One region of the Martelella sp. K41-7 genome, then DNA from elsewhere that is predicted to be linked to it. Evidence: riboswitches for the same ligand, from Rfam matches in the RefSeq annotation. Region 1 holds a riboswitch; each other region holds the start of a gene.
What was found. A riboswitch is a leader RNA that binds a small molecule or an ion and turns the genes downstream of it on or off. The one in region 1 is predicted to bind thiamine pyrophosphate.
Positions count from the first base shown of each region.

Region 2: another riboswitch for thiamine pyrophosphate. It lies ahead of AC0L7L_RS16460 (ABC transporter permease); the one in region 1 lies ahead of thiB (thiamine ABC transporter substrate binding subunit).
Region 3: another riboswitch for thiamine pyrophosphate. It lies ahead of thiE (thiamine phosphate synthase); the one in region 1 lies ahead of thiB (thiamine ABC transporter substrate binding subunit).

Region 1 covers NZ_CM147867.1:3,908,294-3,912,346, forward strand. The annotation lists gene thiP (thiamine/thiamine pyrophosphate ABC transporter permease) at 1-1,158, opposite strand, end outside; gene thiB (thiamine ABC transporter substrate binding subunit) at 1,178-2,191, opposite strand; TPP riboswitch at 2,239-2,350, opposite strand; partial or broken gene AC0L7L_RS18570 (FKBP-type peptidyl-prolyl cis-trans isomerase) at 2,617-3,055, shown strand; gene AC0L7L_RS18575 (OpgD/OpgG family glucan biosynthesis protein) at 3,451-4,053, shown strand, end outside.
Region 2 covers NZ_CM147867.1:3,447,169-3,451,221, reverse strand. The annotation lists gene AC0L7L_RS16465 (sugar porter family MFS transporter) at 1-1,197, opposite strand, end outside; TPP riboswitch at 1,426-1,535, shown strand; partial or broken gene AC0L7L_RS16460 (ABC transporter permease) at 1,641-2,356, shown strand; partial or broken gene AC0L7L_RS16455 (ABC transporter substrate-binding protein) at 2,388-3,328, shown strand; gene AC0L7L_RS16450 (hypothetical protein) at 3,508-3,714, shown strand; gene AC0L7L_RS16445 (aminotransferase) at 3,761-4,053, opposite strand, start outside.
Region 3 covers NZ_CM147867.1:4,045,940-4,049,992, forward strand. The annotation lists gene AC0L7L_RS19245 (TRAP transporter substrate-binding protein) at 1-10, opposite strand, end outside; gene AC0L7L_RS19250 (TRAP transporter large permease subunit) at 22-1,821, opposite strand; gene thiE (thiamine phosphate synthase) at 1,818-2,480, opposite strand; TPP riboswitch at 2,592-2,694, opposite strand; gene AC0L7L_RS19260 (HAD family hydrolase) at 2,733-3,410, opposite strand; gene AC0L7L_RS19265 (sugar-binding transcriptional regulator) at 3,407-4,053, opposite strand, start outside.

The sequences.
Region 1 (4,053 bases):
AAGCACAAGCGAGCCCATCGCTGACATCGAACCGGCAGCCCCGCGTTCAAATGCACCCGGCTGTTTCAGCGTATTGATCGTATGGGTGGCGCTGATGAAGGAGAATGCGACGGCAAGCGATACCAGTGCTGCCGAAAAGGCGATCGAAAGACTGGTGGCCGTCGCCCGCAGAAACACCGGCTCGGTGAGCAATCCGAGAAGGTCGGCGCTGACGCCTTTCATGACGATAACCGCCAGCGGCAGGATCAGCCAAACGACGAAAAGCGCAATCAGCATGGCATCGACCCCGCGCGACAGGCGGTGGGCGGCGTCGGGCCGGCGATTGAGGTCGCTGCTTGCGCTGATGCCGGGATCGCCTGCCCGTGGCAGCAAGGCGAGGGCGGCAAGCACCAGCGCCGTCACGAAAATCTGGATACCCGAAAGGGCAACGGCGCGGGCCGGGTCGAAATCAAACCGAAGCGCCTGATAGATCGCAACCTCGATCGTGGTTGCCGCCGGGCCGCCACCAAGGATCAGCACCAGCGTGAACGAGGTGGCGCACAGCATGAAGACGAGGCCGGCAACGCCCGGGATGAGTGGCGCGATCACAGGCCATTCCACGAAGCGGAAAACGGTGCGCTGCGGCATCGACAGCATTGCGGCCGTCTTGAAATATTCCTGCGGCACGCGTTCGAGCCCTGCCAGAAACAGGCGGGCGGCCAGCGGCAGGTTGAAATAGACATGCGCAATCAAGATGCCCTGCAGCCCGTAGATCTGCAGCGGGCGGCCGAGTTCTGCCAAAGCCAGCGTATCGTTGAACAGGCCCTGACGTCCCCAGATGCCGATAATGCCGAGCGCGCCGATCAGCACCGGAAGTCCGAGCGGTACGGCCATCAGCCTGACGATCCAGATCCGGCCGGGAAAATGCGGCCGCCGTGCCATGGCGAGTGCCACGGGTATGGCGAAAACCACAGAAAACAATGTGGACAGAAATGCCTGGTAGAGCGTGAAGCGCAGGATGCGCCAGACATAGGGCTCGTTCAAAACATGCGCGGCATCGGCAAGCCGGCCGAAACCGGACAGCGCGAAAACCGCAACGGCGATGAAGCCGATGACGGCGGCCAACGAAAGGATGCCGGCGTAAAAGCTCCGGCGGAACTCTGCCGTGGTCAAATACAAGATCGTTTTCCCGAGGCGCTCACCGCGCGCTCATGGCGTTCAGCCACTCATCAATCCAGGCCCGCCGGTTCTCGGCCACGACATCAGGGGCAAACTGCAGCGTCTTGTCCGGCGTTACCGCGTTCAGAAAGGCGTCCGGCAGCGGCTCGGAGGTGGCGGCAACCGGCATCATCCAGTTGTGGGTCGGGATCGCATCCTGAAAACCGGGGGTGAGTATGAATGCGAGGAAGGATTTTGCAAGCGCCGGGTCGTCCGCCATCTCCGTCATGCCGGCGACCTCGATCTGGATATAGAGCCCGTCTTCGAAATCAATGGCCTTGTAGCGCTCTGTCTCCTCGGCGATCTGGTGATAGGCCGGAGAGGTTGTGTAGGACAGCACCATCGGCGCCTCGCCGCTGGTGAACAGGCCGTAGGCTTCCGACCAGCCGGGCGCGACCGTCAGGATACGGTCGGAAAGCACTTCCCACTTCTCCGCAGCCGCGTCGCCATAAACCGCCTTCATCCACAACAGCATGCCGAGGCCCGGCGTCGATGTGCGCGGATCCTCGATCACAATCTTTTCGTCTTTCGGTCCGTTGATCAGTTCATCAAGCGTTTTCGGCGGTGAGGAAATACTCTCGCTGTCATAGACGATGTCGAAATAGCCGTAGTCGAAGGGCACGAACACGTCGTCTTCAAACCCGCCTGGAATGTCGAGATTTTCGGTGGAAATGCCGGGTGCGACAAAAAGACCCGTCTGTTTCGCTTCGTGGATCAGATTGTTGTCGAGCCCGAGCACAATGTCGGCCGGGCTTGACTGGCCCTCAAGTTTCAGCCGGTTGAGAAGGGCGACGCCGTCTTCCGCGCCGACAAATTTGACGGTGCAGTCGCATTCGGCCTCGAAAGCCTGGCTGACCAGCGGACCCGGGCCCCATTCGGTGTTGAAGCTTTCATAGGTGTAGATGGTCAGCACCTTGCTGTCTTCGGCCTGCGCGCCGCCTGCGGCCAGCACAGCCAGCGCTGCAATCGAAATCGGAAGATGATAACCGGGCATGACGCCTCCTTGGTGCGGTCTCAATCAACAAGGGAAAAGGGCGTCGGGTCGTCCACGCGTCTAATCCCTCCGCCGGTGTTAGCCGGATCAGGTTCTTCGGGTTGGTCTTGCCTCTCAGCGGACGACGCATTGGCGTTTTCCGCACCCCGTTAGAGCACTTCAACACCTATCCCGGGCTTATCGGGAATTCAAGAGCCGGTCCCTGATTTGAAAATACAGGTGAAAGCCACTAGGTAAGAGGCACATCCGGATCTCTGGATGTGCCCGCCAGTCGTCATGCAGGAAAGTGTGTCGGCTCAATCCTCTGTGGCGCGCCCGGCTATCGGGCCCGCGCTTCAGGAAAGAGAAACGGCGCGCTGGCGCTGGCCCGGGCTTTGACCGGTGCTGTGCTGTCGCGCTCAGTGTTCAAGGAAGGAGCACACGAAATGACAGAAGCAAAGAGCGGGGACACCGTTCGTATTCACTATACCGGAACGCTGAATGATGGTTCGACTTTCGATCTCGTCCGAAGGCCGCCAGCCGCTTGAATTCACCGTCGGGGCTGGACAGATCATCCCGGGACTTGACCGCGAGATTGCAGGCATGAATGTCGGCGACAGCCGCGATGTCCAGGTGCCCTCCACCGAAGCCTATGGGCCGCATGACCCGCAGAAGGTTCAGGTCGTGCCGCGTTCGGCCATGCCGTCCGAGGTTGAGGTCGAGCCCGGCATGCAGCTTCAGGCTCGTACGCCCGAAGGCGAGACCGTGCCGCTGATCGTGACCAAGGTCGAAGAAGAGCAGGTCACCGTCGATGCCAATCATCCGCTCGCCGGACAAGATCTGAATTTCGCCGTGGAACTGGTCGAAATTGTAAAGGCTGCCTGACGAAAGACAGCTGTTGGCGGCGCTGCCGCTATCTTGACGCCGATTGCGTGACATTCGAGAATGTTGCAGTGCGAAGACGGTAAAATGCCATGATCTTGCCATTCTTTGGTTGGATGGCTGCCTTTTACTGGGGCTGGAATGCAACGCGGCGTTCCAGCCCCTTTTGCATACGCGCGCAAGCGCGCTGGGCGTGTGATGCACAGATGCTTGCGTCTTTTTGCGTGTCAGGGGAACAGTGTGGGCGTTGCGCCGTTTCGAAATCGTCTGTTCCTGAAATACGGAGGGTCTGGCGGTGCCTTGCGTTTCGTGTTTTATGCAATCGCAGCGGGAGGCGGCGTCGTTTTTGCTGCCATGCAAACTTTTGGGAAACGTCTTTTTAATCGGCGGGCATTTATATGAAGAGAAGATCCTTTCTGGCGCACACGGCGGTGGGCGCTCTGACCATTTCCGGCCTTGGCGGCCGGTCCTATGCTCAGGAAGCTGCCGTGGAACCGGGCAAGATTCCGGACCAGAATGTGGCGGTCGAGGCTCAGGAACCGCGGCCCGACGCCTTTACCTTCGATAAGTTGACGGCTCAGATGCGGGCTAAAGCCGGCGAACCCTATCAGGAGCCGGCCCAGAGCATTCCCGAACCGTTCAGCAGCCTCCATTACGATGATTATCGCGCGATCCGGTATGATCCCAACAAGGCGATATGGCGCGACCAGTCGAATTTCCAGCTACAGGCATTTGCGCTCGGCTGGCTGTTCAAGACGCCGGTCGATATCTACGAAGTTGCCGGTGGCGACGCAGAAAAACTGGTGTTTTCGACCGATGATTTCATCTATCGCGCACCGCTTGATGTGGAGCAGTTCAAGAACATAGGCCTGCCAGGAGTGGCCGGGTTCCGCATCAACTATCCTTTGAACCGCCCTGATGTCAGTGACGAACTGATCTCGTTTCTCGGGTCCTCCTACTTCCGTGCGCTCGGACAGGACAATCTCTATGGCTTGTCCGCC
Region 2 (4,053 bases), 460 kb from region 1:
GCCTGCGAGAAGCTCAGGAAACAGCAGGGCAACGACGAAGTTGAAGAACCAGTTGGCAATAGACGCCAGCGCCATGCCGCGCGGGCGCAGCCGAAGCGGAAACAGCTCCGCCATGTAGAGCCAGGGCAACGGACCGAGGCTGACGGCGAAAAAGCCGATGAAGGTGAAAATCCCGATCAATGCCAGATAAGGCGTTGCGGCAACGTCCATCATGGTCGCGACGGTGACCAGCGCCATCGAGGCGGAGGTGCCGACGAAGCCAAAAATCAGTAGTTTGCGTCGTCCGATCGATTCCACCAGATACATGGCGACGATGGTCAGCGCCACATTGACGACGCCGATGCCGACCGTTGCCAGAAGCTGTGTCGTGGTGCCGGAAAAGCCCGCGTTCTTGAAGATTTCGGGTGCGTAATAGATGATCGCGTTGATGCCCGAGAGTTGCTGAAGCACGAACACGATCATCGCGAAACTGGTGATCGGCAGGATGCCCTTCTTCAGGAAGGTGTTCCAGGCGGGAGTGGCTTCCTCGTCCTTGGCGCTTTCCTTGATCTCGGTAATGATCTTGTCGACGTCTTCTTCGCTCGCCTCAGGCTGCAGCTTCGTGATGATGTCGCGCGCCTTGTCGGCGTTCGAATTCAGCGTCAGCCAGCGCGGCGTTTCCGGCGACAGCAGGATGCCGACAAGGGCGATGATCGACGGAAACACGCCGACACCGATCATCCAGCGCCAGTCGCCGGTGCCGCCAAAGGCCGCATCCGACATATAGGAAACCATGATGCCGATGGTGATCATCAGTTGGAAGGCCGAGACGATCGTGCCGCGAATACGCGCCGGAGCGACTTCCGCGAGAAACATCGGAGCGGTCATCGCAGATGCGCCGATGCCGACGCCGATCACAAGGCGTGCCAGTGTCAGCACATACTGGTTGAAGGCGAACGCGGAAAACAGCGAGCCGAACAGAAAGATCACTGCGCCGAGAATCAGCATCGGCTTTCGGCCGTAGCGGTCGGTGGTCACCATCGCCAAGATGGTGCCCGCGACAGCGCCGAGCGGCACGGCAGAGGTGATCACGCCCTCCATGAAGGGGGTAATGGTGAAATCCTGTTTGATGAACGGCAAGGCGCCGGAAATCACGCCCTGGTCGAAACCAAAGAGCATGCCGAAAAGCGCCGCCACGATGACGATGGCGATAAGCATTGTTTCCTCCGCATTGTCGGGGCGGCCGGTTTTTCGGCGCGCCGGTCAGTTATCTTCCACTGACCGTTTAGTGTGATTTTATGAACGCTAACTGAAAATCATCCGTATCGCCATTGTTTCCCGACAACTTGAAGGTGAAAAATGGCGGGGAAGTCAATCCAGACACAGATTCGGCAACCATGGATTGTGCCTGCACTCTTGACCATGGCGCTCCGCGCAGGCATAGATAAGCCATCCGAGGGGTGCGATCTTGTGACCAAGATGCTGAGATGGCTTCGTGCCGAACCCTTGAACCTGATCCGGGTCATGCCGGCGTAGGAACGGAGTTTGGTATTGAGCGACACGCCCAGAAAATCTGCCTGTTTTGATACGTCCGCTGCCCGGCCACGCCGGGGAGAGGGGACTTGAAGCAAGGCCTGTCTGCAGTTTTCAAATTTTGTCTGATGGTTTGTGCACTTGTCCTTGTCTGGCAGGCGGTGGTCACGGTGTTTGCGCTGCCGCGCTATATCCTGCCAGCCCCGCTTTCCGTGGCCATAAAGCTGTGGACCGGCCATGCCTATCTGTTTTCTGAAGCGCTCGTCACGCTGCGCGAGATCATTGCAGGTTTTGCCGTCGGTGCGCTGTTCGGTGCCGGTGCTGCCTTTCTGCTGGCGGGCTTTCCCCGCTTGGGTCGGCTGGTCTGGCCCGCGCTGGTGGTGCTGCAGTCCTTTCCCGTTTTCGTCATCGCACCCATGCTGGTGCTCTGGTTTGGCTTCGGCATCACCTCCAAGATCGTGATGACGACGATCATCGTGTTCTTCCCGGTCGCTTCCAATTTCGCCGATGGGCTTGCCCGCACCGACAGCGCCATCGTCAAGGCTGCCCGCCTCGATGGCGCCAGCCACTGGCAACTTCTCGTTCTCATCAGGCTTCCTCTGGCCATGCCGCAGCTTTTTCCGGCCTTCGTATAGCAGCTCCGCTTGCCCCGCTTGGCGCCGTCGTCGGCGAATGGGTCGGCGCTGCCGGTGGTCTCGGCTTCGTTATGGTGCAGGCCAATGCCCGGATGCAGGCCGATACTGTCTTTGCTGCCATGTTCATCCTGGCCGTGGAGGCCGTGCTGTTTCGCAAGGCGGTGGATCTCGCCGCCCCGTTTTTCACCCGCTGGTCGCCAAACCACTAGACGGCCGCACACTTTTTCCACGGAGGAAAGAATGCTCAAGAAACTCGCGCTTGCCGCGGCGCTGACGATGTTGCCCGGCCTTGCCGCCGCCAACGACAAACTCAGTGTCATCCTCGAATGGTATGTGAACCCCGATCACGCACCGATGGTGATCGCGCAACAGCAGGGATACTTCGAAGAGGAAGGCCTCGATGTGGAGCTCGTGCCGCCGGCTGATCCTTCCATGGTTCCGCGCATGGTCGCTTCTGGCCGTGCCGATATCGGCGTTCATTATCAACCGAACCTCTATCTCGACCACGCCGCCGGCGTCGAAATCAAGCGTTTCGGCACGCTGGTGTCCACTCCGCTCAATACGCTGACAGTGATGGCGGACGGGCCGGTAAAGTCGCTGTCTGATTTGAAGGGCAGGAAGATCGGCTTTTCCGTTGCCGGGATCGAGGAAGCTGTCGTCTCCGCCATGCTTGAAAGCTCCGGACTGTCGCGGGATGACATTACACTGGTCAACGTCAATTTCGCGCTCACCCAATCGCTTCTCTCCGGTCAGGTCGACGCCACAATCGGCGCGTTTCGCAATTTCGAGCTGACCCAGATGGCAATTGAAGGTGAGGAGGGACGCGCTTTTTCCCGGAGGAAAACGGCGTTCCGGTCTATGACGAGTTGATCTTTGTGACCCGCGGCGCGCTTCTCGATGATGATCGCCTTCCACGCTTTCTCGACGCGGTTGAACGGGCGACGATCTTCATCACCAATCACCCGCAACAGGCATGGGGGCTTTTTGCAGAGGCCTATCCCGATCTCGATGATGAGCTGAACCGTCAGGCCTTCGCCGATACTGTCGCCCGCTTTGCCAAGAGCCCGGCGGCCTTCGATGCCGGCCGCTACCAGCGCTTCGGGGCCTTCATGGCTGAAAACGGGCTGATCGACACAGCGCCGGCGGTGTCCGAAATATCGGTTTCGCTTCAGCGCGAATAACAAAGCCTCGGCCTCAAATCGCCACAAAAGCAAAATAGAAGATACGTAAATACCGAAAGGCGGCTGGTGGCCGTCTTTCGCGTTTCGGTCTTTTGTATAGTTTTAATGACGGGCGGCGTCAGGCTGCCCCGAGAGATCGATCTCGAGAATGCGCTATCAAGCCTCAGGGAGATCGGAACATGAAGCTCTTCGGCCTTGTGCTGGTGGTGATCGGCCTTGCCACCTTGACCATACGTTTCGGCTTTTATCATTATCGCGATGTCGCCGGCGATATCGAGGGCAGCCTTTTGGCCCCGCTCGCCCATCTCGTGCTCATCGGCGGCATCATGCTTCTGACGCTGCATCTTGTGTTGCGTCTCGTGCAGCATGTGCTGGGGCACCATTGACTGAGCCACCCCGGGACAGGCCCGGGTGTGGCAAAGTCAGGTCGTGTCAGCCGAGAACGGCGGTTACGGCCTTCTTGGTGGCGGCAACGATCTGGTCGGCTTCTTCGCGTGTCAGGCACAGTGGCGGAGCGTAACCCAGAATATCGCCTTCCGGCATGGCGCGGGCGATAACCCCCTCCGACAGCAGCGCGGCGGCGAGCTTGTAGCCGACCTTTTCTTCCGGATCGAAGAAGGTGCGGGTCTCGCGGTCCTTGACAAATTCGACGGCCAGCAGCATGCCTTCGCCGCGCACATCGCCGACATGGGCATGGTTGCCGAGCGCATCCTTCATGGCGGCGC
Region 3 (4,053 bases), 140 kb from region 1:
GGGTCTGCATGGGGTCTCCTCTCAGATCAACAGAATGTAGGTGCAAAGGATGGCGATGGCGGCGAGCAGGGCCGTGAGATAGGGTATGACGGCGCGAAACAGCGCAGCTTGAGGAATTTCCGTCACGCCCGCGACCACGAGAACCAGCATGCCGACAGGCGGGGTCAGCCCGCCGATCATCAGTGTGGTGACGATGATCACCCCGAAGGCGGTCGGGTCGAGCCCGGCGTCGATTGCAAGCGGCAGCAGCAAAGGCCCGAGAAGCAGGATCGCCGCGCCGATATCAAGCACCAGCCCGGCGCCGAGCAGCACGAAAACAGCAAGAGCGAGAACCGCGACGGGAGACCCGCCGAACGCCGCGGCAGCCGACGAAATCATGCCGGCCACCCCGTCGACAGCAAGCTGGAAGGCAAAGGGGCCGGCCGAGCCGATGAGCAGACCGATAGCGGCGGCTTCAGCGGCCGTCTGCCGGAACACCGAAAACAGGGAGCATCGGCGTGTTTTCGAAAAGCCTGCCAGCGCCAGCGTGTAGATCGCGGCAAGAGCGGCCGCCTCGGTGGTGGTGACGATGCCGACGCGGATGCCGACAACCACAATGACACCGAGCCCGAAGGCCGGAACGGCAGCAAGGAAGGCGTGCCCTCGCTCGCCCGAGCAGGCCCGCTGGCCACCCGGCTGGTTGCGGGTTGTCAGGTGAATGGCGATGCTGAGGGCGACTGCCATTAAAAGGCCTGCGAACAGCCCGCCGACAAGCAGCTTGCCGACCGAAAGATCGGTCGCGGTCGCAAGGATCAGGAAGGCAATCGAGGGCGGTATGATGTTATCGAGGACCGAGGCGGCGGCGATGATTGCGCCTGCGCGGGCAGGCGGATAGCCATGGCGCACCAGTTCCGGATGAAAGGTCGTGGCGGAGAACACTGCATTGGCAACCGACGAGCCGGAAGCGCCGGAAAACAGCGTGCCAGTGGCCAGCACCGTCTGCGCCAGCCCGCCGCGCCGGTGGCCGACAAGCGCGGCGGCAAAGGCGACGAGTTGTTTTGCCGCGCCCGAGGCCGAAAGGGCCGCACCCGTCAGCAGGAAAAACGGAATGGCAAGCAGCAGGAAATGCGACATGCTGGAAACGGCGGTTGTGACAATCGTTTCGGTCGCGAGGTTGCCGCCGAACGGCATGGCGATCATTGCGGCAGCCAGAAAGGCATGGGCAAGCGGTGCCGCTGTTATGAGGCCGACGGCCGCTGCAATCGCGATCGCAGCGCTCGGCGGCAGCGCGGTGGTTACCGTTAAGCGCAGGCAGGTGAGGTAGATGGCGGTTGCGAGGATTGCCGAAGCTGCAAGCGATAATGCCTTCTGTTCGCTGATGCGGCGAAGGATGAGGACCATCATGAGCAGGCCGCCGCCTGCACCGATCACGGCAAAGCGTAGCCATTCGGGAAGCCCGAGCGTCGGCGATGTGCCGCCGATCAGAGCCACGACGCGGCTGCTGCCGAAAATCAGCACAAGCGCTGCCAAAAGACTGACGGCATCAGCGATGATCCGGGCCGCTTTTGCGACAACCGGCCTGAAGGGAAGATCAAGCCGCATCGACAGCGGCCCGGAAAGGGCAAGCGGTGCGGCCAATGCGATCAGCGCCACATTCAGCCATATGCCGAGATCTTCCGTCCCGATCAACCCTGTGTGAAACAGATATCTGAGAACGACACTTGTGAGCACGACGGCCAGCATGACCGCCAGCACGGCGGCGGCAATCAACCCGAGTGCCGCCTCCAGCCGCTTGGCGAGCCGGGCAGCCTTTGTATGCATTGTTGCCGGAGTGCTTGTCATTGCTGCCGGTTGGCGATCGCGGTGTCGATGGCCCAGCGAAAGTCGCGGGTTGCGGCGGCGACATCAGGCGCGTGAAAAATTGCTGAAATAGCCGCGATACCGTCGGCCCCTTCGGCAATCAGTTGCGCAACGTTTTCAAGCTTGATCCCGGCGATGGCGCCGACCGGCAGGTCGGGACGCGCGCTCTTGAGACCGCGCCGAAGCGCGCTGAAGCCGCGCATGCCGACCGGTGGATCGAGATTGATCTTGGAGAGTGTTTGATAGACGCCGCCGATGCAGGCGTAATTGACCGGGGCGGATGAGGCTTTGGCGCCGTCGGAGGCATTCTTGACGGTCAGGCCGATGATCGCGTCCGGCCCGAGCAGCCGCCGCGCGGTTTCCGGCTCCATGTCGTCGGCACCCAGATGCACGCCGTCGGCGCAGGACGCAAGGGCGACATCAACCCGGTCGTTGACGACAAAGGGAATGCCGGTCGGTGCCAGCGCCTTGCGGATCTCGATGGCCCGCTCGATCATCTGACGGGTCTTGGCGTATTTGTCGCGATACTGGATCAGCGTCGCACCGTTTTCGGCAGCAAGCCGGGCAAGCTCCGACAGCGGTGCGGTTTCAACGAGCCCGGCATCAACCAGCGCGTTCAGACGATAATCGACGGCTCTCATGGCCGCATCCCGCAAGCTGGCTTCTTGCAGATCCGGCGAATTTCCAACGACATATGACGACCTCCATGACATTGCGGAGACCGGATCAGGCTTGGAAACGAAAAGAAGGGAGGTGACCGATTTTTCCGTTCCTACGCCGGTATGACCCGGATCAGGTTCAAGGGTCCGGCTCGTTGCCATCTCAGCATCGCATGATGCTCCCCTCGGAATTTGCATGACTTTGTCGGGCTTTCGGCCCTCTGTCAACCGGCTTCAGACAGCGCCGAACGCTGCTACCTCGAAGCTGGCCAGATCGTCCAATACCGTGGCTGCCCCTGCAGCAAGAAGCCGCTCTGCATGGAGCGGTCTGATACCCTCCAGATGGCCGCCACCGACGAAACCGACGACGCGCATATCCGCGCGGCCGGCGGCAATAACACCGGCAATCGAATCCTCGAGCACCACGCAATTGCCGGCGCCCTTGCCGAGCTTTTCCGCTGCGTAGAGGAAGACGTCAGGCGCGGGCTTGCCGTTTTCAACCGAGTCGGCGCTGAAGGCGCGGCCTTCGAAGCGGTCGGCAAAGCCGATACAGTCGAGCGCGACGCCAAGTCGTTTGTAGGAACCGCCGGACGCGATGCAGTAGCTGATGCCGGCGGCATCCAGCCGGTCGAGCATTTCGCGGGAACCGGCCACCGGCTGAAGTTCGTGCGCATAGCGCTCAAACAGCCTTTCATACCATTCCTTCTGGAAATCGGGATCGATCGGCTGGCCCGTCCTGTCTTCGACAAAGGCGATGATCTGCCTGATCGAGGACCCGAGAAAAGTCTCGACCAGCGTATCCCAGTCGATGACGATGCCGTATTTCTCAAGCGAGGTCCTGAGTTCGGCAAGCGCGATGATCTCGCTGTTGGCAAGCACGCCGTCGAAATCGAAGATGACTGTTTTGTTCATGGGGCCCTCGCCAGAATAAGTTCAGCGGTGATATCGTCGGTAATCAGCGTGGTGACAAGTCCGCCATGGATTGCGGCGATAATAACATCGACCTTGTGGACACCAGTTGCAGCAAGCACTCGTTCCGGAACATTTTCAAGCGCTTCGAGCCCGATGCTGACGGCGCAACGGTTCACAACATGGTCGATTTCCCGGCCGTCGCGATCAATGAAATAGCCGACGATATCGCCGACCGCGCCTTTTTCGGAAAGTTCTGCCGATGTGACATTGGCAGGCAGGGCCGTGGTCATCAGCACGGATTTGTCGGAAAGGTCGCCTGCAGCCAGCACGGCCAGATCGAGTTTTTCAAGCTTTTCCAGATGCGCGTTGAAAACCAGGTTGGAAAGGAAGCCTTCCCTGTTTGTTCCGGGAGAAAGATAAACCGGGGCTGCGAACAGCGAATACTGGGCACCGAGCCGATCAGCAACGCCTACGGTGAGGCCGAAGGCGTTGAAGGGTGCGCCCTGGGCCGTGCCGCCGATCATCGAGACGATTTCAACCTTCGGGAGCTGCATCCGGGGCAGGTACGTCATCGCGTTTTTGAGCGTCATGCCCCAGGAAACGCCGATCAGACGCCAGCGCTCCTCGTGCAGGCCCTTAGCAA